DNA from 3 places in the Methylobacterium guangdongense genome. Region 2 is predicted to be linked to each of the others. Evidence: predicted binding sites of a transcription regulator. Region 2 holds the regulator's gene; each other region holds the start of a gene.
The links. Region 2 encodes PhoB, which activates phosphate uptake and scavenging genes when phosphate is short. Its sites were predicted from a motif close to TGTCATNNANCTGTCAT; they were not measured.
Positions count from the first base shown of each region.

Region 1: the regulator PhoB is predicted to act here: its motif matches at 2,820-2,836, upstream of phnC (phosphonate ABC transporter ATP-binding protein).
Region 3: the regulator PhoB is predicted to act here: its motif matches at 4,758-4,774, upstream of AAHG09_RS10855 (calcineurin-like phosphoesterase family protein).

Region 1 covers NZ_JBBXMX010000005.1:8,541-18,046, reverse strand. The annotation lists gene AAHG09_RS11990 (ceramide glucosyltransferase) at 273-1,421, shown strand; gene AAHG09_RS11985 (DUF1045 domain-containing protein) at 1,454-2,140, shown strand; gene AAHG09_RS11980 (LbetaH domain-containing protein) at 2,133-2,768, shown strand; gene phnC (phosphonate ABC transporter ATP-binding protein) at 2,880-3,728, shown strand; gene phnD (phosphate/phosphite/phosphonate ABC transporter substrate-binding protein) at 3,853-4,779, shown strand; gene phnD (phosphonate ABC transporter substrate-binding protein) at 4,910-5,839, shown strand; gene phnD (phosphonate ABC transporter substrate-binding protein) at 5,975-6,901, shown strand; gene phnE (phosphonate ABC transporter, permease protein PhnE) at 6,909-7,799, shown strand; gene phnE (phosphonate ABC transporter, permease protein PhnE) at 7,796-8,662, shown strand; gene phnF (phosphonate metabolism transcriptional regulator PhnF) at 8,819-9,506, opposite strand, start outside.
Region 2 covers NZ_JBBXMX010000010.1:58,000-67,505, forward strand. The annotation lists gene pstC (phosphate ABC transporter permease subunit PstC) at 1-515, shown strand, start outside; gene pstA (phosphate ABC transporter permease PstA) at 523-1,410, shown strand; gene pstB (phosphate ABC transporter ATP-binding protein PstB) at 1,436-2,266, shown strand; gene phoU (phosphate signaling complex protein PhoU) at 2,341-3,060, shown strand; gene phoB (phosphate regulon transcriptional regulator PhoB) at 3,192-3,887, shown strand; gene AAHG09_RS19000 (protein-disulfide reductase DsbD family protein) at 4,039-6,195, opposite strand; gene AAHG09_RS19005 (hypothetical protein) at 6,331-6,858, opposite strand; gene AAHG09_RS19010 (hypothetical protein) at 6,830-7,114, opposite strand; gene AAHG09_RS19015 (aminopeptidase P family protein) at 7,250-9,094, opposite strand; gene AAHG09_RS19020 (hypothetical protein) at 9,271-9,506, shown strand, end outside.
Region 3 covers NZ_JBBXMX010000004.1:216,304-225,809, reverse strand. The annotation lists gene AAHG09_RS10885 (inositol monophosphatase family protein) at 1-559, shown strand, start outside; gene AAHG09_RS10880 (AsnC family transcriptional regulator) at 575-811, opposite strand; gene AAHG09_RS10875 (cold-shock protein) at 1,043-1,252, opposite strand; gene AAHG09_RS10870 (hypothetical protein) at 1,570-1,959, shown strand; gene AAHG09_RS10865 (hypothetical protein) at 1,969-2,172, opposite strand; gene AAHG09_RS10860 (type 1 glutamine amidotransferase domain-containing protein) at 2,329-2,907, shown strand; gene AAHG09_RS10855 (calcineurin-like phosphoesterase family protein) at 3,014-4,675, opposite strand; gene AAHG09_RS10850 (L,D-transpeptidase family protein) at 4,856-6,154, opposite strand; gene AAHG09_RS10845 (hypothetical protein) at 6,386-6,772, shown strand; gene AAHG09_RS10840 (DUF1775 domain-containing protein) at 6,815-7,768, shown strand; gene AAHG09_RS10835 (DUF2946 family protein) at 7,817-8,236, shown strand; gene AAHG09_RS10830 (TonB-dependent receptor family protein) at 8,279-9,506, shown strand, end outside.

The sequences.
Region 1 (9,506 bases), on a different contig from region 2:
CACGGCCGGCTCCCGTCATGGTTTCGAAAGGTCGAGACCTTTCGCGGGTCCAGGGCGGAGCCCTGGTGCCGGGCTTTGCCCGGTGCCGGGCTCCGCCCGCTCTCAGGGCTCCGCCCTCAGAACCCGCCAAAGGGCTTCGGCCCATTGGAAACCCGAGATCCCGAGACACGAGGGGCCGGCGAATATCGGCCCTCGTCCCCCGGAGTGTCACACGACTGACGCGGTCCGGCCGCTAGCGACCGGGCCGCTCATGACGCCGAACGGGACTCCGCATGATTGACGCCACGGTGCCGGCCCTCACCCTCGGCGCGCTCCTGGCGCTCGTCCAGATCGGCAGCATGGCCATCGCGGCTTGGCGCCTCGGCACGGGACACGGGCCGTCGCGCTTTCCGGCGGGAGCGCCCGTCTCGCTGGTCCGCCCGCTCCATGGCCTGGAGGCCTACAGCGAGGAGATGCTCACCCGCAGTTTCCGCCTCGATTATCCCGCCTTCGAGCTGATCTTCTGTGTGGCCGATCCGGCCGATCCGATCGTGCCCCTGGTCGAGCGCCTGATTGCCGCCCACCCCCGGGTGCCGGCCCGGCTGATCCTCGGCGACGAGCGCGTCAGCGCGAATCCGAAGCTCAACAACTGCCTGCGCGGCTGGCGTTCCGCCGCCCATGAGTGGGTGGTGCTCGCCGATTCCAACGTGGCCATGCCGCCCGATTACCTCCAGCGCCTCCAGGCGGCGTGGCGGGAGGAGACCGGCCTCGTCTGCTCCACCCCCGTGGGCGCCCGCCCGGGTAGCTTCATGGCCGAGGTGGAATGCGCCTTTCTCAACACTCTCCAGGCGCGCTGGCAATACGCTGCCGAGGCGTTCGGCCTGGGCTTCGCGCAGGGCAAGAGCATGCTCTGGCACAAGCCGTTCCTGGAGGCGCAGGGCGGGCTCCAGGCGCTGGCCGCCGAGATCGCCGAGGACGCGGCCGCCACCAAGCTGGTCCGGGCCGCCGGCAAGCGCGTCCACCTCGTGGCGAGCCCGTTCGAGCAGCCTTTGGGGCCGCGCGGCTTCCGGGAGGTCTGGGCCCGGCAGCTGCGCTGGGCCCGGCTGCGGCGGGTGACGTTCCCGCTGTTCTTCATCCCCGAGATCGGCAGCGGCGTCCTGTTGCCGGCGCTGGCGGTGGCGCTCTGGGCCGGGAACGCCGCCGGTCTCGTCGGCGCTGCCGGCCTCGCGGCCCTGTGCTATGCCGCCGAGGCCGCGCTCGCGATTCGCGCGGGCTGGCATCGCGCGCCCCGCATGCTGGCGGCCTTCCTGGTGCGGGACGCGCTGATCCCGGCGATCTGGCTGGGCGCCTGGGTGCAGAGCGCCATCGTGTGGCGCGGCAATGCCATGGATGTCCGCCCGCGCCGGGCTGCCGAGGCGCGGACCTACGCGCCGACGACCTGATCACGGTCGCCATGCGCCCTGGAGGCCGAGACGTGACGCGTCGCTATGCCCTGTACTGGCTGCCCAACCCGGGCTCCCGCCTGGAGGCCTTCGGCCGGAGCGTGCTCGGATACGACCCCGTGTCCGGGGAGGCGGTCGCGCATCCGGCGGGGCTCGGCGACCTCGCCGCCGTGAACACGGGCGCCCGGGTCTACGGCTTCCACGCGACGCTCAAGGCGCCCCTGCGCCTCGCGCCGGGGGCCACGGAGGCCGATCTCGTCGTCGCGGCCCGCGGTGTCGCGGTCGCGCACCCGCCGGTGGCGGTCGGGCCGTTGCGGGTCGCGGCGCTCGGGCGGTTCCTCGCCCTCGTGCCGGAGAGCCCGCCGCCGGAGCTGGGCCTGCTCGCGGCCGAATGCGTGGCGGTCCTCGATGCCCTCCGGGCCCCGCTCACCGAGGCCGAGCGCGCCAAGCGCCGCCCGGAGCGCCTGGATCCGCGGGGCCGCGCCCTGCTCGACCGCTGGGGCTATCCGCACGTGTTCGAGGCCTTCCGCTTCCACATGACCCTGACCGATGCCCTGCCGGAGCCCGACCGTGACGGCTGGCACCGCCGCCTCGCCGAGGCTTACGCCGCTTCAGGTCCGGAGCCCGTGATGATCGACGCGATCTGCCTCCTGACCCAGGACGGATCCGGGCCGTTCCGGCTCCTGGCCCGCCTGCCCTTCGGTGAGTCCCATGGCTGAGGGTCCCAAGGCCGCCCCGGCGCTGGGCCTCGAACCCGCCATCGATCCCAGCGCCCGGGTCGAAGCGTGCCGCCTCGGCCGCTACACCGAGATCGGCGCCCGCACCCGCCTGACCGAGACGGTGCTCGACGATTATTCCTACATCGGGCAGGACGGCGAGGTGATCTACACGACGATCGGCAAGTTCTGCTCGATCGCCGCCAGCGTGCGGATCAACCCGGGCAACCACCCGATGGAGCGCGCCACGCAGGCCCACTTCACCTACCGGGCCCGCGCCTACTGGCCCGAGGAGGCCGACGAGCCGGCCTTCTTCGACCGGCGCCGGGCGAGCCCGGTCACGATCGGCCACGATGTCTGGATCGGCCACGGCGTGGTGGTCCTGCCCGGCCGGACCATCGGGACCGGCGCGGTGGTGGGCGCCGGGGCGATCGTCACCCGCGACGTCGAACCCTACACGATCGTGGTCGGCAACCCGGCCCGGCCGGTCCGGCGCCGGTTCCCCGGCGATATCGCGCCGCGTCTGGAGCGCCTCGCATGGTGGGACTGGGACCACGAGGCCCTGCGCCGCGCGCTTCCGGATTTCCGCGCCCAGCCGATCGGAGATTTTCTCGAACGCTACGAAACTTAAGCCGGCTATCAGCTAAATGTTCTGTGCCGGCAAACAATAAGACATCGTATTCGTCATTCAATCGTCGTGGAAGCGGCGTTTAGCTGCGGTCATTCCGCAGCGGATGAATGCATGCTTGTTATCGAGGATCTGACGCGCCAGTACGGCGACCGGCGTGCCGTGGACGGCGTCTCGCTGCGGATCGAACCCGGCAGCTTCGTCGGGGTGATCGGCCGGTCCGGCGCCGGCAAGTCGACGCTCCTGCGGTTGATCAACCGGCTCGCGGATCCGAGTGCGGGGCGCATCCTCCATGACGGGCGGGACGTCACGGGCCTGACGGGCCGCCAGCTGCGCGAATGGCGCACGCGCTGCGCCATGATCTTCCAGCAGTTCAACCTCGTCGGCCGCCTCGACGTGATGACGAACGTGCTGATGGGGCGGCTCAGCCACGTGCCGAGCCATCGGGCGCTCCTGCGCCTGTGGTCCGACGCGGATCGGGCCATGGCGCTCGCCGCCCTGGAGAGCTTCGACATGGGCGAGTTCGCCGGCCAGCGGGCCGACGGCCTGTCGGGCGGCCAGCAGCAGCGCGTGGCGATCGCCCGCGCCCTGGTGCAGGAGCCGCAGATCCTGCTGGCCGACGAGCCGGTGGCCTCCCTCGACCCGCGCAACACCCGCCTCGTGATGGACGCCCTCGCCGACGTGAACCGGCGCTACGGCATCACGGTGCTGTGCAACCTGCACTCCCTCGACCTCGCCCGCGCCTATTGCGACCGCCTCGTCGGCCTCGCGGCCGGCCGGGTGGTGTTCGAGGGCGGCCCGTTCGACCTGACCGAGGACGTGGCCCGCCGGCTCTACGGGCTGGAGGCCGGCGAGGTGCTCGACGATGCCGCTGAGCGGGAAGCGGAGCAGCGCGCGGCGTTGCCGGGCGGGCCCGGCTCTGTCCCGGCGCGCCCGGTTCGGGAGGCCGCGATCGGCGCCTGATTTTTCAGTGCATGACAGGGAAGATCAAGGTTTCGCACTAAGAAACGACAGATCTGGGAACGCTCTTGCTGGGTGCGCCACCGCTCGATTCGGATTCCGGCGCGCCGGTGAGGAGATCATGTTGATGTTGGGCCGAATCATTTTAGCCTTTGCTTTTGCCATCGCCCTTTTGACTGTGCCGGCGCGGGCGCAGGGCTGGCGGGACAGCTATCCCGCGTTGACCCTCGCGGTCGTCCCCGTGGAGAACGCCGACACCACCATCAAGCGGTTCACGCCCCTCGTGACGTACCTGACCAAGACGCTCGGCGTTCCCGTGACGCTGAGCGTGGCCAAGGACTACGCTTCGGTGATCGAAGGCCAGAAGAACCGCACGATCCACATCGCGCGCCACGGCCCGGCCTCCCTGGGGCAATCCGTGATGAACGGGGTGCTGATCCAGCCGATCGTCACCTGGGTCCATCCGGCCGGCAATCACGGCTATCATTCGGTAATCTACGTCCTGGCCTCCAGCCCTTACAGGACGCTCGACGATCTCAAGGGCAAGACCCTCGCGCTGGTCGACCCGAACTCCACCTCCGGCAACCAGGCCCCGCGCTTCTTCCTCAAGAAGGCCTGCTACGACGTGGACACGTTCTTCGGCGAGACCTTCTACGCCGGCAGCCATGAGAGTGCCGTCAACGCCCTGATCGCCGGCAAGGCCGATGCCGCCGCCAACCACTGGAACGCCGAGACCGACACGATCGTCAGCCGGATGGCCGCCAAGGGCACGCTGAAGACGCCGCAGGGCGCGCCGATGCAGCAATCCGACTTCCGGGTCGTGTTCAAGTCCGACCTCCTGCCGGAGGGGCCCTTCGCGATGCTGGCGAGCCTGCCCGAGGATCTGAAGGCCGCGATCCGGGCCGCCTTCATCGCCTTCCCGACCGCCGACCGGGCCGCCTTCGACCAGCTCTCCGACGGCAAGGACGAGGGTTTCACCCCGATGACGCTCAAGGACTACCAGCCGGTCATCGACATGCTGCGGTTCAACGCGGCGCAGCGCACGCGCCTGTAGCGCCACCGTCTTCACCCCCAATCCGCCGGGACCGCGCCGCGTGCGGATCCCCGGCGGGCTGGGCCTCGCCCCGACCGGCCGGCAGAGCCGGCCGCCGCCCGCCTTTCGGGCCACCACGAAGGACGACACGATGATCACCCGACGCACCCTGGCCGCGGCCGCCGCCGCGCTCGCCCTCCTCGGCCTGCCGGCCGCCGCGCAGGACTGGGAAGCCAAGTATCCTGAGCTGACGCTGGGCGTGATCCCGGCCGAGAACGCCTCCGGCACCTCCGACCGCTACGCCCCGCTCACCGCCTACCTGACCAAGGCGCTCGGCGTGCCGGTGAAGCTGCGGGTGGCGAGCGACTACGCCGCCGTGATCGAGGGCCAGCGCGCCGGCAACATCCAGATCGCCTTCTACGGCCCGGCCTCCTTCGCCCGCGCCGTGATGACCGGCGTGAAGATCGAACCGATCGTCAATCAGAAGCACGAGACCGGCGCCTCGGGCTACTATTCGGTGGTCTATGTCCTGGCCTCGAGCCCGTACAAGACAATTGAGGACCTCAAGGGCAAGAACCTCGCCCTGGTCGATCCGAACTCCACCTCCGGCAACCAGGCGCCGCGCTTCTTCCTTAAGCGGGCCGGCTACGACGTGGACAAGCACTTCGCCAAGACCTTCTACGCCGGCAGCCACGAGAACGCCGTCCTGGCGCTGACCCAGGGAACGGCCGACGCCGCCGCGAACCTCTGGAACTCCGACACGGACACGATGGTCACCCGCATGGCCGCCAAGGGCATGCTCAAGAAGCCGGACGGCACGCCGATGCAGCAGTCGGACTTCCGGGTCGTGTTCAAGTCCGACTTCCTGCCGGAGGGCCCGTTCGCGATGCTGGAGAGCCTGCCGGACGACCTGAAGGCCAAGATTCGGGAGGCGTTTATCGCCCTGCCCGGGGCCGACAAGGCGGCCTTCGACAGGCTCTCCGACGGCAAGGACCAGGGCCTCACCCCGGTGACGCTCAAGGACTACCAGCCGATCATCGACATGCTTCGGTTCAACGACGAGCAGCGCAAGAAGTCCTGATTCCCGGCGCCCGGGCCGGCGGACGATCCGCCGGCCCGATCCGCGCGCCCGCGGCGATCCCGGACCTGGCCAGCCTGAAGCCGGGCCGGGTCTCCCCCGACGACCCTGTCATCGACCCGATCCAAGGACATGCTCGTGATCACCCGACGCACCCTGGCCGCTGCGGCCGCGCTCGCGTTCCTCGCCCTGCCGGCGGCCGCGCAGGATTGGAAGGCGCGGTATCCCGAACTGACGCTGGGCGTGATCCCCGTGGAGAACGCCTCCGGCACCGCCGACCGCTGGGGGCCGCTCACCGCCTACCTCACCAAGGCGCTCGGCGTGCCGGTGAAGCTGCGGGTGGCGAGCGACTACGCCGCGGTGATTGAGGGCCAGCGCGCCGGCAACATCCAGATCGCGTATTACGGCGCGGCCGCGTTCTCGCGCGCCGTGATGACCGGCGTGAAGCTGGACCCGATGGTGAGCCCGAAGCACGAGACCGGCACGCCGGGCTACTACTCGGTGGTCTATGTTCTGGCCACGAGCCCGTACAAGACGGTAGAAGACCTTAAGGGCAGGAACCTCGCGCTGGTCGATCCGAACTCGACCTCCGGCAACCAGGCGCCGCGCTTCTTCCTGAAGCGGGCGGGCTACGACGTGGAGAAGCAGTTCGGCAAGATCTTCTACGCCGGAAGCCATGAGAACGCCGTGCTGGCGTTGACCCAGGGCACGGCCGACGCCGCCGCCAATGTCTGGTATTCCGAGACGGATACGATGGCCACCCGGATGGCCGCTAAGGGCATGCTCAAGAAGCCGGATGGCACGCCGATGCGGCAGTCCGACTTCCGGGTCGTGTTCAAGTCCGACATGCTGCCGGGCGACCCCTACGCCGTGCTGGCGAGCCTGCCGGACGACCTGAAGGCCGAGATCCGCCAAGCCCTCCTCGACCTGCCGAAGGCCGACAGGGCCGCGTTCGACAAGCTCTCGGACGGCAAGGACCTCGACCTCGTCCCGGTGACGTTCAAGGACTACGAGCCGGTCATCGACATGCTCAAGGCCAACGACGAACAGCGCAAGAAGTCCTGAGCCGATCATGGCGAACGCGCCCGGCCTGACACCGCTGCCGCCGGAGCGGCACGCCGCCCTTTCCGGCCTCTACGCAGCGGCGACGGCGGCCGCGCGTCGCCGTACCCTGGTGGGGCTCGCCGTCGTGGCGGCCCTCACGCTCCTCGCCGGGGTCGCCGCCGAGGTGCGGCCCCTGGTCTTCGTCGAGAATATCGGCAAGTTCACCGCCTACCTCTACGAGATCCTGCCGCCGATCGGCCTCGAACACCCGATCGCCGACGTGCGTGCGTGGTACTGGGGCCTGCCCAACTGGCTGGGCCTGCTGGGCGAGACCCTGCTGATGGCCTATCTCGGCACGCTGCTCGGCGGGCTGGCGGGCTTCGCCCTCAGCTTCGTGGCGGCCGCCAACCTCGTGCGGTCGCCCTGGCTGCGGATCGGCGCCAAGCGCCTCCTGGAGGTGTGCCGCACCGTCCCCGAGGTGGTGTTCGCGCTGATCTTCGTGATCGCCTTCGGGCTCGGGCCGATGGTGGGCGTGCTCGCCATCGCGATCCACACCACGGGGGCGCTCGGCAAGCTGTTTTCCGAGGTGGTCGAGAACATCGACATGCGCCCGGTCGAGGGCCTGTCCGCCTCGGGAGCCACCTGGGTCCAGACCGTGCGCTTCGCTGTCCTGCCGCAGGTGCTGTCGAACTTCGCCTCCTATGCGCTGCTGCGCTTCGAGATCAACGTGCGCGGGGCCGGCGTCATGGGCTTCGTCGGCGCCGGCGGCATCGGCCAGGAATTCCTCGTGGCGATCCGCAACTTCTACTACGCGGATGTCAGCGCGATCCTCGTGCTAATCATTCTGACCGTGTTCTGCATCGACCTCGCCACCGAGCGGGTCCGCCACCGGCTGATCGGCCCGGAGACCCACGGATGAGCGCGCGTCCCGAAGCCCTGCGGGCGGCGGCCCAGGCCGATCTCGACCGGTTGCGCGCCCGCTACCCGGCGCAGTTCCGCACCGATTGGGCGGCGCGTGCCCGGCTCGCCGCCGGGCTCGGCCTCCTCGTCGGGCTCGCGGCGCTGGGCGCTTGGCGGCTCGACTTCTCGGTGGCGCGCATCCTCAACGGGCTCGGGCGGCTCGGCTCCTTCGCGGTGCTGATGGTGCCGCCATCCCCGGAGGGCCAGTTCTGGACCTTCCTGCACGCGCTCGGCGAGACGCTGGGCATCGCGTTCCTCGGCACGCTGACGGCGGCGATCCTGGCCTTCCCGGTCGCGTTCCTGGCGGCGCGCAACGTCGTGCCCAATCCGTTCGCGCATTTCGCCGTGCGCCGCGGCCTCGACGTGATGCGCTCGGTGGACGTGCTGATCTGGGCGCTGATCTGGATCAACGTCGTGGGCCTCGGGCCCTTCGCGGGGGCGCTCGCCATCGCGTGCTCGGATTTCGGGGCGCTCGGCAAGCTGTTCTCGGAGGCGATCGAGACCTGCGACCGGCGGCCCGGCGAGGGCGTCGTCGCCTCGGGCGGCTCCGGCCTGCACCGCATCCGCTTCGGCCTGATCCCCGGGGTGCTGCCGGTGCTGGCGAGCCAGGTGCTGTACTTCTTCGAATCGAACACCCGCTCGGCGACGATCATCGGCATCGTCGGCGCGGGCGGCATCGGCCAGTACCTCACCGAGCTGATCCGCGTGCTGGAGCTGAAGCAGGTCGCCTTCCTGGTGCTGATGATCCTCGTCACCGTGGCGGCGATCGACTGGGTCTCGACCCGTCTGCGCCGGGCGCTGATCGGGCCGGCGGCACGCTGAGCCGGTCATGGATCCCAAAGGATGCGTCCTTTGGCGGGTGCAGGGCAGAGCCCTGCTGTCGGGCGAAGCCCGTTCGTCGGGGGTTTCACCCCGACACCCCACCAAAGGGACTCGTCCCTTTGGGAACCCCCTATCCGGACCTGCGCGCTCCGGCGCTCAGCCGCCGATCACCAGCTCCACCCGGTCGGCGGCGAACAGGGTGCGGTTCGCCTGGATCGGTACGCCCGCGGGGTCGATGTTGACGCTCGACACCACCAGCACCACCCGCCCCGGCGCGATGTCGAGCCGCCCCGCCTCCTCGGCGTCGGCCGGGCGGGCGCGGATGCGCGTCGAGAGCCGCGTGTAGTCGTGGACGCCGCAGGCCGCGAGCGCCCGGGTGATCGAGCCGCGCTCGGCATAGGCCTCGGCGAAGCCGGCGAAGCGCGGCAGCGGCAGCCAGGTCAGCGCCGTGGAGAGCGGCGCGTCGTCGGCCCGGTGGACGGTCAGCAGTTCCAGCACCGGCGCACCGGGGGCGATGGCCAGCGCCGCCGCCTGCTCGGGCGCGGCCGCCACGGTGGCCGACGCGATGAGATCGCCCCAGGCTTCTCGGCCGGCCCCGGCGACGATCTCCGAGAAGCGGGTGCGCGGCCCGATCGGGTAGGCCAGCGGCGCCTCCTCCACGAAGGTGCCCCGGCCCTGGCTGGCGCGCACCAGGCCGCCCTCGGCCAGGGCCGCGAGCGCCCGGCGCACCGTGTGCCGGTTCACCGCGAAGCGCGCCGCGAGCGTCGCCTCGGTGGGCAGTTGCTGTCCGGGCGCGTACCGCCCCGCCGCGATGTCGGCCGTGAGGGTGTCGGCGATCTGCCGC
Region 2 (9,506 bases):
AGATCCCGGTCTCCAACGTCGTCGAGGGCCTGCCGATCGTAGGAACCGTGCTGTATGCCCGCATCCCCTCGGGGGTCGGCGTGCTCACCGCCGGCATCATCCTGGCGATCATGATCGTGCCGTTCGTCGCCTCGATCGCCCGCGACATGCTCGACCAGATCCCCACGATCCTGCGGGAGAGCGCCTACGGGGTCGGCTGCACGACCTGGGAGGTGACGCGGTTCGTGCTGATCCGGCACGCCTCGGTCTCGATCATCGGCGCCATCATGCTCGGCCTCGGCCGCGCGCTGGGCGAGACGATGGCGGTGACCTTCGTGGTCGGCAACGCCAACCGCCTCTCCGCCTCGATCTTCGATCCCGGCTCGACCATCGCGTCCCGGATCGCCAACGAGTTCAACGAGGCGGACGGCATGCAGCTCAACGCGCTGATGGCGCTCGGCTGCATCCTGTTCGTCATCACCTTCATCGTCCTGATCGCCGCGCGCATCCTGACGTCGCGCGTGCGGGTTGGTTGAGGCTCCCATGGACGCGATCAACACACTCGCCGCGCCCCCCCTCGCGCGGAGCCGGGTCCGTCCCGGCCGGCGCCGGGCGGATGCAATGCTCCGCGGCTTCTGCGCCTTCGCCACGCTGATCGGCGTGATCGTGCTCGGCTCGATCCTGCTGATGCTGATCGTCGAGGGCATCCGCGGCTTCACCCCGACGCTGCTGACCCAGCCGACCCCCGGGCCGGGCAGCGAGGGCGGCGGCATCGCCAACGCGGTGCTGGGCAGCCTGATCCTGACCGCGATCGGCATCGTCATCGCGACACCGGTCGGCGTCATGGCCGGGACCTTCCTGGCGGAATACGGCCGGACCTCGAAGCTGGCCGTCCTGATCCGGTTCCTCAACGACATCCTGCTCTCGGCGCCGTCGATCCTGATCGGCCTGTTCGTCTACACGCTGATGGTGCGGCCCATGGGCAGCTATTCCGGCTGGGCCGGCGGCGTCGCGCTCGCGATCATCGCCACGCCGGTGATCGTGCGGACCACCGAGGACATGCTGAGCCTCGTGCCGGGGACCCTGCGCGAGGCCGGCGCGGCCCTCGGTGCCCCGCCCTCCATGGTGATCATGAAGGTCAGCTGGCGCGCGGCCTCGGCCGGCATCGTGACCGGGATCATCCTGGCGCTGGCCCGGATCGCCGGCGAGACCGCGCCGCTCCTGTTCACCGCCCTCAACAACAACAGCTGGTTCAACGCCGACCTCATGGGCGGCGTGCCGAACCTGCCGGTGATGATCTACCAGTTCGCGCTCTCGCCCTATCCCAACTGGCAGCAGCTGGCCTGGGCCGGAGCGCTCCTGATCACCGTGACCATCCTCGCCCTCTCCGTGATCGCCCGCCTGGTGATCAAGCCGCAGCGTGCCCGCTGAAGCGCGAGCCCGAAGGATCGACCCGATGAGCAATGCTGCAGCAACCGCCGCCGCCGAGCCCCTGATCCACCCCTCCGCCAAGGCCGGCGCCGATACCAAGGCGCCGGTCCGGATCGCCGTGAAGGGGCTGAACTTCTACTACGGCCAGTTCCACGGGCTGAAGAACATCGACCTCAACTTCCACGATCGGCAGGTCACGGCCCTGATCGGTCCGTCGGGCTGCGGAAAGTCGACCCTGCTGCGCACCTTCAACCGGATCTACAGCCTGTATCCGGAGCAGCGCGCCGAGGGTCAGATCCTGCTGGACGGCGTGAACATCCTGGATCCGAAGGTCGATCTGAACGACCTGCGGGCCCGGGTCGGCATGGTGTTCCAGAAGCCGACGCCCTTCCCGATGTCGATCTACGACAACGTCGCGTTCGGCATCCGCCTCTACGAGAAGCTGCCGAAGGCAGAGCTCGACGAGCGGGTCGAGTCGTCCCTGCGCAAGGCCGCCCTCTGGGACGAGGTGAAGGACAAGCTCAAGCAGTCCGGCATGGGCCTGTCGGGCGGTCAGCAGCAGCGGCTGTGCATCGCCCGCACCGTGGCACAGCGCCCGGAGGTCATCCTGTTCGATGAGCCGACCTCCGCGCTCGACCCGATCTCGACGGGCCGCATCGAGGAGCTGATCGAGCAGCTGCGCGACGAGTTCACCATCGCGATCGTCACGCACAACATGCAGCAGGCGGCCCGCATCTCGCAGTTCACCGCCTTCATGTATCTCGGTGAGCTGGTCGAGTTCTCGCAGACCGAAAGGATGTTCATGAACCCGACGCAGCAGCGGACGCAGGACTACATCACGGGCCGCTTCGGCTAAGCCGTTTCGAGGACCGGTTCCGCGGGATCGCCCCAACGCGTGGGTTCGCACGCCCCCATCGAAGGATCCACCCCATGCCCGGCCATATCGTTACCTCCTACGACACCGACCTGGAAAATCTCCGTCGCTCGATCTCGGAGATGGGCGGCGTGGCGGAGAAGATGACCGCGGAGGCGACCGACGCCCTAGTGCGCCGCGACGACGGGCTCGCCCAGACCGTGATCCTCGCCGACAAGCGCCTCGACGCCCTTCAGCGGGACATCGAGGAGCGCTCCGTCCTGCTCATCGCCCGGCGCCAGCCCCTGGCGATCGATCTGCGCGAGACCATTTCGGCGATCCGCGTCTCCGGCGATCTGGAGCGGATCGGCGATCTCGCCAAGAACGTGGCCAAGCGCGTGGTGGCGATCTCCGATCAGGCGCCGGCGCAGAAGATCGTGCTCGGCGTGCGCCACATGAGCGATCTGGCGGAGGGCCAGCTGAAGGACGTGCTGGACGCCTATGCGAGCCGCGATGTCCAGGCGGCCCACGATGTGTGGGAGCGCGACGGCGAGATCGACGCGCTGTACAATTCGCTGTTCCGCGAGCTCCTGACCTACATGATGGAGGATCCGCGCAACATCTCGTTCTGCACGCATCTGCTGTTCTGCGCCAAGAACGTCGAGCGCATCGGCGATCACACCACCAACATCGCCGAGACGATCCATTACCTCGCCACCGGGGAGACGCTCGCGGGCGACCGCCCCAAGAACGATGCGTCGAACTACGCGACGGTGGACGGGGGACAGGCTTCGTAAAGGATCAACCCGGACGGCGCGCGTCGACGTCGGGATAGCGGTGCGCAGCGCCACGCGCGCACCTTGAGACAGGGCGGGGCCTCCGGCACCATCGGCGGGTCCGCCGCGAGAACGGGTCATCGAACGTGAGCATGCAAGTCCTGATCGTCGAGGACGAGGAGGCGCTGACCACATTGCTGCGCTACAACCTGGAAGCCGAGGGCTTCCTGGTGGATTCGGCGGCTCGGGGCGACGATGCGGAACTGCTCCTGGCCGAGCGGATGCCCGATTTGGTCCTGCTCGACTGGATGCTGCCCGGCCTGTCGGGCATCGAGCTCTGCCGTCGCATCCGCGCCCGGCGCGAGACCGAACGGCTGCCGGTGATCATGCTCACCGCCCGGGGCGAGGAGGGCGACCGGGTCCGCGGGCTGGGCACGGGGGCGGACGACTATATCGTCAAGCCGTTCTCGGTCCCGGAGCTGCTGGCCCGGATCCGCGCGCTGCTGCGCCGGGCCAAGCCCGCCCATGTCTCGGACCGTCTGGCCGCCGGCGACCTCGAACTCGACCGCACCGGTCATCGGGTCCGCCGCGCTGGCGAGGAACTGCATCTCGGCCCGACCGAGTTCCGGCTGCTCGAATTCCTGATGCTGGCGCCGGGCCGGGTCTTCTCCCGGGAGCAGCTGCTCGACGGGGTGTGGGGCCACGACGTCTATATCGACGAGCGCACGGTCGACGTGCATGTCGGCCGCCTGCGCAAGGCGCTGAACGGCCCGCGCCAGGCGGACCCGATCCGCACCGTCCGCGGCTCCGGCTACGCGTTCGACGAAACCTTCTCCCTCGAAGCCTGAGGCGCCCAGTTCCGGTTTCAAAAGATCGAGACCTTTGGCGGGTCCAGGGCAGAGCCCTGGTGCCGGACGCTGTCCGGTGTCGGGACAAGCCGGATGCCGGGGCTCCGCCCCGACGCCCCGCCAAAGGGCTGCCCCCCTTTGGAAACCCCGGTCAACGGGTCAGCGCGGCGCTCCGGTCAGCGCCAGCCGGCACTGATGCCAAAGCCTGCAGCACCGTCCCCTCGGTGAGGATCTGCGGCAGCACCTGGGGCTCCCCGGCGCCGGTATAGAGCAGGTAGAGCGGCACGCCGCTCCGGCCGTGCTTCTCCAGCAGGCGGGTGATCTCGGGATTCTGATTGGTCCAGTCCCCCTTCAGGTAGGTCACGGCCCGCTCGGCCATCGCGGCCCGCACGGCCTTGGTGGAGAGGGACGTCGTCTCGTTGACCGCGCAGGTGATGCACCACGCGGCGGTCATGTTGACGAAGGCGGGCTTGTGCGCGCCGACCAGCGCGTCGAGGCGGGCCTGCGTGAACGGCTCAATGGCACCGTCAGCCTGCGCGGAGGCCGGGACGCGATCCTGCGGCAGCCTGAGGGTCAGGGCCGCGACGGCGATCAGCGCCAGGACCGCGCAGACCTGCGCAATCCGCGCCATCCCCGATCCGGCGTTGCGGCCATGCTCCCAGGCCCAGGCGGAGAACCCCACCAGCACGAGGCCGATCAACGCCGCCAGCAGGCCCCGCGGATCGACCTGCTGTGCCAGGACCCAGATCAGCCAAGCCACGGTGGCGTAGACCGGGAAAGCGAGCACCTGCTTGAGGGTTTCCATCCAGGCGCCCGGCCGCGGCAGTGCCCGCAGGGCCGGCGGCCAAAGGGTCAGAGCCAAGAACGGCAGGGCGAGGCCCAGCCCGAGACACGCGAACACGGCGAGCGCCACAGCGGCGCTCTGGGTCAGGGCGAATCCCACCGCGGAGCCCATGAACGGCGCCGTGCAGGGCGTGGCCACCAGCGTGGCCAGGACGCCCGTGAAGAACGAGCCGCTCAAGCCCGATCGGCGGGCGAGGCTGTCGCCGACACCGGCGAGCCGTCCGCCGACCGTCACCGCGCCGGACAGGCTCAGGCCCATCGCGAACAGCAGATACGCAAGCCCCGCCACGACCAGAGGTGATTGCAGCTGGAACCCCCAGCCGATCGCCGCCCCGCCGCCCTTCAGGGCGATCAGCGCCGAGGCCAGTCCCAGAAAACTCGCCAGCACGCCGGCCGTGTAGGCGAGGCCGTGCAGGCGCAGGCGCGCGGACTCCTCGCCGGCGTGCCGCACGAGGCTCAGCACCTTGATCGACAGCACCGGGAAGACGCAGGGCATCAGATTGAGGATCAGGCCGCCGAGAAACGCGAAGGCGGCCGCGGTGGCGAGGGTCAGCGCATCGAGGTCGGACGCAGTCGATCCCGTCGGGGTCGGCTCGACGGGCGCCGGTGGTGCGGCCGCGGCCGGAAGCACCGGCTCGTCCCCATACGCGAAGGCGAGGCGGCGGGGGCCGGATTCGGTCACCTCATCGAGGGTCAGCACGCCCGGAAGGGTTGCGGGAGCCGCTTCGGTCGGGCTGCTCCGCGCGAGGGTGAGGTGCAGGCCGGCCCCATCGATCGACATCACCTGCGCGGCGGCGTTGTCGATCGCGGTCTCGGCATAGGGAAAATAGGCGGCGTTCCGGATGGAGTCGGGCTTGAGGCCGGTCGCCGCGAAGTCGAGCCGCAGGGTGTCGCCCTGGCTCGACAGGGTGAGCGGCCAGAGCGCCGGGGCGGGGAGGGCGGCCCGGGCGCGGGCGAACAGGGCGGCGTTGTCCGGATCGGATTGCGGCGCGCCGACCGGCAGGGTGAGGGCGAGGTCGGCGGAGCCCGGCACGCACTCGGTCTCGCAGACGAGGTAGGTCAGCTTGGCCTGAATCTGCACGGGGCGCGCCGGATCGAGGCTCGGCGGCGGCGTCACGGGGACGAGGAGCGTGACCTCGCCCTCGTAGCCGTAGTTCATTAGCGTCGCGATCGGGATTCGCTCCGGCGCCGGCCACCGGATCGCTCCGGCGTTGAAGCCGGCCGGCAGCGTCCACGTCACCTCAGGCGGCAGCCCCGAATCCCCGGGGTTGCGCCAGTAGACGTGCCAGCCGGGCTTCACCTGCATCCGCACGGCCAGGGTGAAGGGCTGCGCCCCCGCCACCGCGGCCGGCTCGGCCACGAGGCTCGATCGCACGAGATCCGGCGGCGTGCGCAGGCCCTGGGCCAGAGTAACCGACAGGCTCGCAGCGAGGACCAGGATCGGGAGGACGAGGCGGCGGATCATGCTGTCCCTTCGCGCACCGGACGGCTGCGGTTTCAGGCGCGGCGTTTGGCGTGCGGCGCGGGCTTTTCCGTGACCACGCCTTTTAGCGCGCTGGCCCGATTCCTGTCGCATGCCGGATCACCGCATAGCCGGAACTCATCCGCGGGCTTCAAACAGGATGAGGAAGAGGAACGCCTTGCGCTGATCCTCCGTCAGCTGGCTCAACCGGTCGACCGCCGAGCGGGCGGCCTGAAGCGCGGCGCGCGCATCGAGGCGCAGCAGGGACGCGGAGGGATCATAATCGGCCACATGGCGTCGATCCTGCAACTCGACGACGGCACCCGCGATCGCAGCCACATGGCCGCCGAATCCCCTGGCTGGCTCATAAGGTTTGAGCTTCGGCTTGAGCGTATGCGCCCGCAGATCGCTACACACGTTCTTGAGTCGCTGATGCGAAATCGAGCGGTATACGAGCGACCAGAGTGGATCGCCGCGCATCCTTCGCCCGCCCACTTCGTCGGCGGCGGCGATGAGGATCGTGTGGAATAACCCGTAATAGGCATTCGAGACCGCGCGGCGCAGGTCGGCCTGCCGCAGTGAGCCGCGACCCGATTGACGAAGCAACGCATCTGCTTGGACGAACAGATGATCCGGATTAATGAGCGCCAAGCTCGTCGAGCTCACGTTGCTCGGCATACTCGACCAAGACCCGCAACGGCTCGCCGGCTTTTTGCAACGCCCTGCTGATTGCCAGATTGGCATCGAGCAGCGTCCCGCCATCGAGTCGGTCGATAGCATCGTCCTTCAGGATCAAACGGACGCGTCGCACCGGATCGCCGTCCGAACCGAACATATCACCGAGCTGAACCGCCTCGACGAGGGGACTGCCGAACGCCGTGTTCGCCGTCTCCCGGGCGACCTCTGCGAGATCCGGGGGCATAACCAACCACCTTCCAAGGCCTTGGCAAAAGCTTGGCCGTTCGCCGGACGACGGCGACCGGTCCGCAGCTGAATGTGTCGCGCCGCCGGGGCGTGCGCAAGGGCGCAGGATGCGGCCTCGGCCGCCGTGGGTCGATCAGCGATCAATCGCCAGCGGCGCCGTCGCTTGCTCGAGCCAGGTGCGCGCGCCGGCATCGAGATCCGGGGACAGGGCTTCCCGGACCCGGGCGTGATAGGCGTCGATCCAGGCCTGCTCGCCGGGATCGAGCAGATCCGGGCGGATCAAGCGCCGATCGTAGGGGGCGAGCGTCAACGTCTCGAAGCCGAGCATCGGGCGCTCGCCATCCGGGATGTCACGGGGCTCGACCAGAACGAGGTTCTCGATCCGGATGCCGTAGGCGCCGGCCGCGTAGTAGCCCGGCTCGTTCGACAGGATCATGCCGGCCTCCAGCGCCACCGTGCCGGTCTTGGCGATCCGCTGAGGCCCTTCGTGGACCGACAGGAAGGCGCCGACGCCGTGGCCGGTGCCGTGGTCGAAATCGAGCCCCGCCTGCCAGAGGGGCGCCCGCGCGAAGGCATCGATCTGCGCGCCGGTCGTGCCCTTCGGGAACACGGCCCGGGCGATCGCCACGTGACCCTTCAGCACCCGGGTGAAGCGGTCGCGCATCGCGGAGCTCGGCTCGCCCACCGCGATCGTACGGGTGATGTCGGTCGTCCCGTCCGGGTATTGCGCCCCGGAATCGATCAGGAACAGCTCGCCCGGCCGGACCGTCCGGTCGCTGGCCCGCGTCACGCGGTAGTGGACGATCGCCCCGTTCGGACCGGACCCCGAGATCGTCGGGAAGGACACGTCGCGCAGATCGCCGCCCGCATCGCGAAAGTCCTCGAGCGCCTCGACGGCGGCGGTCTCGGTGAGACCGCCCGCCGCGGCTGCCGCGTCGAGCCAGGCCAGGAAGCGCACGAGGCTCGCCCCGTCCCGGTGATGCGCGGCGCGCGCGCCGGCGATCTCGGCGGCATTCTTCACCGCCTTCATGCCGGTGATCGGATCCTTGCCGACATCGACCGTGCCCCCGGCCGACTCGATCCGTTCCTTCAGGGCTACGGCGCCCGTGGCGGCGTCGAGCCGGACCAGCACACCGCTGAGCGAAGCTAGGCCATCCTCCAGTTCCGCCCGGGGCAGGATCTCGGCGGTGGCGGAGAGGGCCGCACGCAGGTCGGGATCGACCACCGGCGAGACCAGGAACAGGCGTGCCGAGCCCGCGCGCGGCAGGATCGCGTAACCGAGCGCCAGAGGCGTATGCCCGACATCGGCGCCCCGCAGGTTGAAAGCCCAGGCGAGGTTGTGCGGGTCCGAGATCACCAGGGCGTCGCAGCCGGCCTCCGTCAGGCTCGCCCGGACGCGGACGAGCTTGTCCGCGACCGTCTCGCCCGCCAGGGCATCCGGATGGCGGCTGACCCGGCCGGCGGGCGGCTTCGGCCGGCCTGCCCAGACGGCGTCCACGAGGTTCGGCACGGCCCGCAACGTGCCACCCGCCTTCGTCGCCGCCCGTTCGAGGCGCGCGAGACCATCCGGCGTATTCAGCCAGGGGTCGAAGCCCAGCACCTGATCGCGCTTGAGGTTGGCGGCGATCCAAGCCTCCGACGTCGCTTCGGCGAGCGGCACGATGGTGAGAATGCCGGTATCGACCTGCTCAGGGGCCTGAAGGGTGTAACGGCCATCCACCACCAGGGCGGCCTGGTCGGCCAGGATCACCGCGGTCCCGGCCGAACCGGTGAAGCCGGTGAGCCAGGCGAGCCGCTCCGCGTCGGCGGGCACGTATTCGGACTGGTGCTCGTCGGCCCGCGGCACGACAAAACCGTCGACCCCCGTCTCGCGCAGGGCCGCCCGGAGGGCTTCGATCCGCTCAGCCCCCTTGCGATGGCCCGGATCGTCGAAAGTCTGGAAGCGCTGGCGCGGTCGGGAGGGGGGCAGCTCGTTCATGTCGAAAGGGTAGAGCGGGCGGCGCCGGGGTGGCAACCGGTCCGGTTCCAGGCCACGCTTCGGGGAGACGGCCGGTCACGCTGCCGGCCACGCGACCGGTGCAACCCAGCAATCGCAGCAGATCGTGTTACTTTTACCGTTAAAAAATCGCGAGCAATCTTATCACGTCGTGAATTTTGGCCTATCTTGCAGCGATGGCACGCCGTGTTTACTACCGGGTCAGCGACAGACCGGATGGCTGCTTCGATGCCGTCGTGACGATTGAACCCGATACTGTCGTGCGCCGTGACGGCTTTGCGTCGCTTGCGGAGCTCGAAGAGTGGATCGAGGGCTTGCGCGTCTTGATGGCCGCACTCGGTGCGCCCGTGGCCAAGGCGGAAGACGCCGAAGCGCCGGCCCAAAGGGACGTCGG
Region 3 (9,506 bases), on a different contig from region 2:
CCTCGGCCACGACCTCGTCTGGATCGTCGATCCGATCGACGGCACCCGGGCGTTCCTGTCGGGTCATCCGGATTGGTCGATCGCCGTCGCCCTGCTGGCCGGCGGTGAGCCGCTGATCGGCTTCGTGCATGCGCCGGCGGGGGAGGCGAATTACGAGGCCGTGCGCGGGCGCGGTGCGACCCGGAACGGCACGCCGATCCGGGTGGATGCACGGCAGGATCTGGCGGGCGCCCGCATCACCGGCCCGAAGCCCATGCTCGACCGGCTGACGCGGGGTGCCGGGCCGGCCCCCGACTTCAGCGTGGTCGCCCGGATCCCGTCCCTCGCCCTGCGGCTCTCGCGGGTTGCGGAGGGCAGCGTCGATGTCGGGATGATCTCGGGCCATGCCCGGGATTGGGATCTGGCCGCAGCCGATCTCGTCCTGCGGGAGGCCGGGGGGGTGGTCTGCGACTTCGACGGCGCGGCGACCCCTTATAATCGGGCCGAGCCGGTCCACGGCGAACTGCTCGCGGTGCCGGCGGCCCTGCGCGATCCCGTCCTGGCGGCCTGGGGCCGCTGAGGACGGCGCGGCTCCTCAGGCCGCGCGCACTTCGCGAAGCGTGACCGCGGTGGGCGCGAGCCCGAGGCGGTCGGCGAGATGCCAATGCAGCTCCCGCGAGGAATGGTAGTTGTAGGAGCGGTCGATCAGGTGACTGATGTCGACCCCGTTCTGATCCGCCTGCCTGGCCTCGGCCAGCTTGCCGACCCGGAAGGTCGGGGCGTCGGTCACGGGGGACCGGATGCCGCGGCGGCGTGTGTACTCGACTAACATAAGCGTCTTTTCTTTTCTGGACCGGACGTTGTCTCCGTCCGGCGTCGTTTCTGGGATATTGCCTCCGACGCGATCCGCTCCCGAACGGTATTGCCCGGTTCGATAGCGTCGGAAGGGGGAGCCGCCTCGTGCGGCCGGTTCGCGATCCTCGCCCAGGCTCCCGTCTCGCGGGAGCCCCCCTGTCGCGTCAGGCGCGTCAGGGGAGCGGGGGTCGTCGGACCCGCCGACGGATCAGGCCGCCTGGAGGTTACCCGCAGCGTCCTTGCCGCTGCGCTTGTCGGTCAGGATCTCGTAAGTGACCCGTTGACCTTCGATCAGGTTGCGCATCCCGGCGCGCTCGACGGCCGAGATGTGAACGAACACGTCCTTGCCGCCGTCATCGGGCTGGATGAAGCCGTAGCCCTTGGTCTCGTTGAACCACTTCACAGTGCCGGTATTCACGTAGTGTACCTCGTTCGTCCATAGGCCACCCGCGCGGCGCGAAGGCCGCGTGGTGCACCACGGTCTTTCTGGGTTTGGCCAGTGTGGCGGGGCGCGAGCCGCTGAACCTTGAATGGCGTCAGCCTCGGTGGGTAAGCCCCCCGAGGACGTATTTAAGCGTCCGCTGCGGCCGCAACAAGGCGCTCGGCGCGTATCTTCTGCATCGAAGGCGGGGATGAAGGCGCCACCGCGATCCGCAGCCCCCTGGGATTTCGGGCCTTGACGATGCATATACGGTGTGCGCGCAAGCAGTTACGGCGCGCGGCTCTGGACGATACATGGCAGGCATATCGGTTTCGCTGGACGGCGCGAACATCCAGCTGTCCTTCCAGAAGGACGATCAGGCGACGGCGGTGGTGATGGATGCCCGCGCCGCCCGGGCCCTGGTGCGGGCCGTCGGGCAGCTCCTCACGGCCATCGACGATACCGACGAGCCCGACATGGCGGATGAGATGGGCGACGAGGAGATCGCCATGCTCGACGTGACGTCGTCGGCGATCGAGATCGGCACCGACGAGGAGGGGCAGGCCGTGGTCGCGCTCCAGGCCGGGGCCCTGCCGCCCTTCCAGCTGCGCCTGACCGACGAAGAGGCCCGCCACGTGGTGACGAGCCTCTCCGAGATCCTCAACGCGCCGCGCGACGTACGCACCTCGCACGGCGGCCACTGACCTTTCGGTCTACATCCGGGTGCCGGGATCGGTCGGCGTGCCCGGGAAGATGTCCGGCTCGGAGCCGGGGCCACCCGGCTCGCCGATGCCGGGATCGTTCACCGGATAGGGGGTGCGCGGTCCGGTCGGGCCGATGTCCGGCTCCTCATCGGGGATGGGCGGGGGCGGCGGCAGATCGCCGGGCGTGGGCTCGGGTAGGCCGGGATTGGCCATGTCGCGGCTCCTATCGGTTCGGGATGGGGACCAACGGATCGGGCTCCGGCGGGTTCCGATCTGCGTTTGCCGCAGGGTAGGCCCATTCGGATCCCCGGGAACAGGCCGCCGGGCGCTTGGTTGATCGGGCCAACCCCGATCAGCAGGAGGCTATCCATGCCCGACATCCGCCAAGCCAAGATCCTGATCCTCGCCACCGACGGGTTCGAGGAGAGCGAACTGACCGTTCCGCAATCCAAGCTGTCCCAGGCCGGCGCCACCGTGACGGTCGCCGCCCCGCAATCGCGCCAGAGCAAGGGCACGATCCGGGGCTGGGACAAGACCGACTGGGGGAAGGACGTCTCGGTCGATACCGATCTGGAGCAGGTCGATCCGTCCGCCTACGACGCGCTGGTCCTGCCGGGCGGCCAGATCAACCCCGACAAGCTCCGCCTCGAGCCGAAGGCCCTCGAGGTGATCAAGACCTTCTTGACCTCGGGCAAGGTGGTCGCCGCGATCTGCCACGCACCTTGGCTGCTCATCGAGGCCGGCGCGGCCAAGGGCCGCGATCTCACCTCGTTCAGCTCGATCCGCACCGACGTGGTCAATGCCGGCGGCCGCTGGCACGACAAGGAGGTGGTGACCGACCAGGGCATCGTGACGAGCCGCAATCCGAATGACCTCGACGCCTTCTGCGCGAAGATCGTCGAGGAGATCCAGGAAGGCGGCCACGGCACGCGGCAGTTGGCGGCCTGAGGCAGCTCAATCGGCGTGGGCCGAGAACGCACCTTCTCCTCTCCCCGTATGTGGGGAGAGGCCCGCAGGGACCTTCTCGTGCCTGCGGGAAGCGGAGGCGGAGGGATTATCCGCGCCCGCGCTCGCCGAGGATCTCCAGCACGGTGCAGCTCCGGATCGGGCGCCCGTACTCGTCGGTCCCCTCCACGGTGACGCGGTGGGCTCCCGGCGAGAGGTCGTCGGGCAGCCGTGCTGTCCAGATATGGGTGGAGGGCGTGGCCTGCACCCAGCTCTTCTTCGTCTCGGGATAGCGGGCGAAGAGTTCCGCGACGAACGGATCGGTTCGCCGGGTCCGGGTCATGGCCTGCGCCGGCCGCTCGCCGATCCGGAACGCCAGATTGGTCCGCGGGCCGCCGTCGAACACGTTCACCACGAGGGTCGTGTCGGCGAGCGCGTCCTGCGGAACCGGCGGACGGAGGCCCTGCACCGGCCGGGTGAGGCGGATCACCTCGACGGCACCGCCCCGCGCCTCGCTCTCGAACAGGAGGCGCATGGTCTCGTCCGGCTGGCCTTGCGCCGGGACGTAGCGCGTCGTGTAGTCGGTCCCGCGCACCGACAGGACGTGGAAGCCGTTCGGCGTCCCGTCGCGGCTGTCGGCCGACGGGATGCCGGTGCGCGTGTCGGGCCCGCTCCACCACGAGCCGGAGACGGCCGTCAACACGTGATGGTGGTGTCCTTCGGCCGGATAATGGTGCTCGGTGGTGTGGGTGTGGCCGGCCAGGCTCAGCACCTTGCGCCCCGCCAGCAGGTCGAGGAGCGCCGCACGGTCGGTGGTGATGCCGTGGGGATCGTCCGGCGTCGTGTCGGTGACGAGCGGAATGTGCATGGCGAGGACGATCAGGTCGTCCCGCGGGATCTCGGCGAGCAGGTTGCGCAGGAAGGTCAGGCTGCGTTCGCCGATCCGGCCCCGGTAGGTGTTGGCGCCCACCGGCACGGGCGGCCCCAGCCACTCGACATTGTCGAGCATCACGAACCACGCCCGCCCGTGGCGGAACGCGTAGGTCGGCGCGCCGAAGACCCGCTTCCAGGTCTCGCGGCTGTAGCGGGCATCGGGAGCCTGCATGTTGAGGTCGTGATTGCCCGGCAGGCTGTACCAGGGCAGCCCGATCCGCCCGACGATCCGGTTCGACCGGCCGTAGAGCGAGAGATCGTCGAACAGCACGTCGCCCATGGTCATGCCGAAGGCGGCCGGGATCGCCATGGCACGGGCGACCGCGGTGTCGCGCACGTGGTCGAGCTCGAACCGGCTCTCGGGCTGCGGATCGGTGAACAGGACGACGTCAAAATCCGCGGGCTCGTCGACCCGGGTCAGGGTGAAGTCGATCGCGGCCGGCAGGGGACCGGTCGGCGCGACGCCGCGGTAGCGCAGGCCCAGGCTGGCCGGCGTGCCGTCCGGCTGGTGGATGTAGGAGTGGCGCGGCACGTTGTCGGCGTCCCGCGGCAGGGCGTAGCCCGGCGGCTTGATCACGAAGACCGCCCCGTCGCCGGGTATCGGCAGGCGGTAGCGCCCCTGGTCGTCGGTGCGCGCGATCTCGCGCCCGTTGGAGACCAGCACGCCGGGCAATGGGGCGCGATCCACGCCGGTGACGTCGGTGGCGTAGACGATCCCGGTCGCCTCCGCAGTGCCCTGCGCCTCGGCACGGCCGCCCGCGAGGCTGAGCCCCGCGAGGCCCGCCATGGTCTCCCGGCGGGTGAGGCGTCCGCTGCCGGATACGGGTTCACGCGACATCGGGACTCCTCGTCTGCAACTGCGTCCGGATGCCGACGCGGCGGCCTTCGCGGCATAGGTTCAGAGGGCCAAGCAGACGCGCTTGACCGGCGGATGACAGATCCCGCCCCCAAACGCGCGAGGCCCGCATCTCGGCGGAGATGCGGGCCTCGGATAGACCGGATTCAACCGGACGGTCGATTACTCTTCGTCGCCGGGCTCGAAGCTCTGCGGCAGCGGCTCGGCGCTGGCGACCGGGGTCGGGGCGCCGATGGTCGAGGGGACGTTGACGCCATCGCGCTTGTAGATGTCGTCGCGGAACTGGACGATGCCGTCCGGGGTCGACCACGCGGTGATGTAGGTCCAGTAGACCGGCACCGGCTGGGCAATATTGGCGTCGACGCGCTTGCCGCTCTCGATCGCCTCCTCGACCTTCTGGCGATCCCAGCCGGGCGTGTCCTTCAGGAGCCACGTGATGTACTCGCGCACGTTCTGCACGCGCACGCAGCCCGAGGAGATGAAGCGGAAGTCGTCGCCGAACACGCCCTTGGTGTTCGTGTCGTGCATGAACACGCCGTAGGGGTTCGGGATGTTGATGCGCACGATGCCCATCGAGTTGAAGTCGGCGCCCGAATCCTGCCGGTAGGTGTAGCGGGTGCCCTCGTCCGAGAACCAGTTCACCGATTTCGGCGAGACTTCCTGACCGTTCGAGAGGATGCGGATCCGGTTGTCGGTGAGGTAGTTCGGATCCTTCTGCATCTTCGGGATCAGGTCCTTCTTCACGATGGAAGCCGGGACCGTCCAGGTCGGGTTGAAGTTGATCTGCGTCGCCTTGGTGTTCATGATCGGCGACTGGCGGTCGATCTTGCCGACGCCCGCGGCGTGCAGCGTGACGACTTGGCCGTTCTCGACCGTCTCGACCAGAGCGGCCGGGATGTTGGTGATCACGAAGCGGCGGCCGAGATCGCCCGAATAGGAGCGCAGGCGCACCACGTTGGTCTCGAGCTGGCGCAGGCGCACCTCGGCCGGCACGTTCATGGCCTGCTGGGTGGCGAGGCTCATCGTGCCGGTCTGGCTCAGGCCGTGGCGGGCCTGGAAGCGCTTCACGCCGGCCGCGACGTAGGAATCGTACACGCCCGAGCTGCCGGCCGCCGAGTCGAGATCGCCGGTGACGATCAGGCGCTGGCGCACGGCGGCCACGGCCGGGCCGCGCGAGCCGATCCGCAGGTGCTCGGCACCCGAGACCTGCTTCCAGCCGCCGCGGGTGACGATGTCCTTGTAGCGCTCGACCATCTGCTCGGTCGCCGCCACGGTCTGGGGCGAGAGGATCGGCACGGTCTCGCGCCGCACCTGCATGGCGGCGGGGGAGGCGTAGTCCTGCGCCCATTCGGCCTGGGCGTAGTTGCCCTGATCGCGGGCTTCTGCGGTGCCGATCCCCAGGGCGCCGAGGGCGGCGACGCTCAGGAGGGTGGTGAACCGGTTATGTGCCGTCATGCGCATCGGTCGCTGGCTCTGGTCCGGAAACTGTTCGGATCGTGGCGGGAGAGGTTGATCTCGGCCGCCACGCTGTCGGGTTGTGGCTTAAGACTCCCTATCGAAGGGGCCGGAATATGGCGTCGCGGTGCGCCAGCGCACGCAGCATCCGGGTGCGGCACCCTGGCAACAGCCACGGGCGCCCGGGTGTGGCAGGGATACCATAGCGGTCCGGATCGGACAGCGGACGGGCGCAGCATGGACCGGGCTCCGGCCAGATCGAGACGAGACCACGGCCAGCCCGCGGCGCCCCTGCGCGCCGTGATCGCCGTGCTGGCGCTCTACGCCTTCGTGCTGCAGGCCTTCCTGGGCGGGCTGATGCCGATCCCGGCCGGTGCGAACGGCCTCTGCGCGCAGCATGCGGCCACCGATCCGGCGCCGGACGGGATTCCGCCGCACGACCACGGCGATTGCTGCAAGGCCGCGCAGGCGACCGGCACCGTGATTCCACCCCGCGCCGCACCCATCGGCATCGCGTGGACGCCCGAAGATCGGGGCGGGACCGCCTTCGGCGGCGTCGGCCAGATCGGAGCCCGCGCCCCGCCCGACCGCAGCGCGTCACCGCGCGGTCCCCCATCCGCTTGAGCGATCGTTTCCCGACGACTCCCTCAGAACGGATGCATTCCCATGAAGACTCTCGTTTCGGCCGTCATCGGCCTCGGCCTCGTTGCGTCGTCGGCGCAGGCCCACGCGGTGCTGGAGCGCAAGCAGGCGAGCCCCGGCTCGACCTATCGCGGTGTCGTTCAGATCATGCACGGCTGCGACGGCAAGCCGACCACTCAGGTGCGCGTCAGCATCCCGGAGGGGCTGATCGGCGCCAAGCCGATGCCGAAAGCCGGCTGGACCCTGGCGATGACCCGTGGCGCCTATGCCAGGACCTACGCCACCCATCACGGCACCGCCTCGGAGGGCGTGACGTCGATCACGTGGAGCGGCGGCTCCCTGCCGGACGACGAGGTCGACGAATTCACCTTCCTGGCGCAGGTGGCCGACACGTTCGAGCCCGGCGCGACGGTCTACGTGCCGGTGCAGCAGGATTGCACGGAGGGCAGCCATTCGTGGTCCGACATCCCGAAGCCCGGGCAGGACGCGCATGACCTGAAGGCGGCGGCGCCCGCCTTCCGGATCGTTCAGGTCGCTCAGGCGGCCCCGGCGAAGGCGGCCTCCGTCAAGGCCGGCGACCTGACCATCGAGACGCCGTGGCTGCGCGCCACGCCGAACGGCGCCAAGGTGGCGGGCGGCTACGTGCGCATCACCAACACCGGCGGCACGCCGGACGTGCTGACCGGGGCCGCCGTGCCGTTCGCCAAGTCAGGCGACATCCATTCCATGACGATGGAGGACGGCGTCATGAAGATGGCGCCGGTTTCCGGCGGCCTGACCATCAAGCCCGGCGAGACCGTCGAGCTGAAGCCCGGCGGCTACCACCTGATGTTCGAGGGCCTGACCGGCGCACCGAAAGCCGGCGAGACCGTCTCGGGGACGCTGACCTTCCAGAAGGCCGGCACCGTTCCGGTGACCTTCTCGGTCGCGCCGATCGGGGCCTCCGCCCCCGGCGGTCAGCACCAGCACCAGCACTAGCGGCCGGACAGGAGCCGCGCACCGAGAACGAACGGTCACGAGCGCCCGATGGCGTGCGCCCGACCCCACGACACCCGGATCGGACCTCCGGGGCGTCGCCCCCGGCTGAGCCGGTCCGGGCGCCGCCTGCTGGCGTTCCTCGTCCTGTACGCCCTGGCGCTCCAGAGCGTCCTCGGCGGCCTTGCGATGGCCGCCGCGGCGGGGTCGGACCATGTCCTGTGCCTGGCCGGCGGCCCCATCGACGGGTCTGGGCCGGACGACCCGCATCACCCGGCCCACGCACCGATGGCGTGCTGCATCGCGTGCCACGTCGCCGCCCCGGCCGCCCTCCCCGCCCCCGCGCCGGCCGAAGCCCTGCCGACCCTCTACCCGATCGCGCTCATCCGGGTGCGGCCGGCACGCACCGCCCTTCCGCGGGCGCCCCCCGAGGCGGGACCCCGCGCCCGGGCCCCGCCCCCCGTCGTCTGATCCGATCGCCCCTCCCCGATCCTCGGACACGGACACGACCTCATGCCCCGCCTCTCATGGGCCGGCCGCCGCGCCGCCCTGTCGCTCTTCGCCTGCGCGACACCATCGGCCGCCCTGGCCCAGGACCCCGCCGTCACCCTCCCGGAACTCAGCGTGATCGGCAGCGCCACGCCCACCGGGCCGCTCCCGGGTGAGGCGCGCGGTTCGCTCTCGGTCCCGAGCGTCGACCACCAGCGCGCGACGCTCTACCAGACCGTCGGCTCGGTCGCCTTCGTGGACGCCGCGACCCTCCAGGACCGCTACGCCAACACGATCCGCGACGTGCTCAAGGATGTGCCGGGCGTCTACGTGCAGGAGCGCTACGGCCAGGAGATCCGCCTGTCGGTGCGGGGCTCGGGCATCGCCCGCGGCTACCACCTGCGCGGGCTCGAGATCCTGCAGGACGGCATCCCGTTCAACCTCGCGGACGGGAGCGGCGACTTCTACCAGATCGACCCGCTCGCCCTGCGCGCGGTCGAGGTCTACAAGGGCGGCAACGCCCTCACCTTCGGGGCGACGACGCTCGGCGGCGCGATCAACTTCGTCACGCCGACCGCCTACACGGCGCTGGCGCCCAACATCCTGCGCATCGACGGCGGCAGCTTCGGCACGATCCGCGAGCAGGCGCAGATGTCCCGCATCGACGGGCCGCTCGACGTGCTGGTCAACGCCACGCTGACCAATTCGGACGGCTTCCGCGCCCACGAGGCGCAGGCGACCAAGAATTTCAACGCCAATATCGGCTACCGGATCGCGCCCGATATCGAGACGCGCTTCTATCTCGGCACCTATCTCACCGACCAGAAGCTGCCGGGCAGCCTGACCCTCGGCCAGAGCCTCAATACGCCGACGCTCGCCAATCCCACCGCGATCACCGGCAACCAGTCGCGCAAGGTCGAGACCGAGCGGATCGCCAACCGCACCTCGTTCCTGCTCGATGTCGGCCAGCTCGACGTGGACACCTGGGCGATCCACAAGAGCCTCTATCACCCGATCTTCCAGGCGATCGATCAGGACGGCTGGACATACGGGATCAGCCCGCACTGGACCGGGACCTTCGACCTTGGCGGCTTTCGCGACGACGTGGTGCTCGGCCTGCGCGCCTTCGCGGGCCAGAATTCGGCGCTGCAATTCGTCAACATCCGCGGTCAGCGGGGCGCCCAGACGCTGAATGCGCTGCAGAGCGCGTCAAACTACGAGGCCTATGGCGAGAACCGGTTCTGGTTCCTGC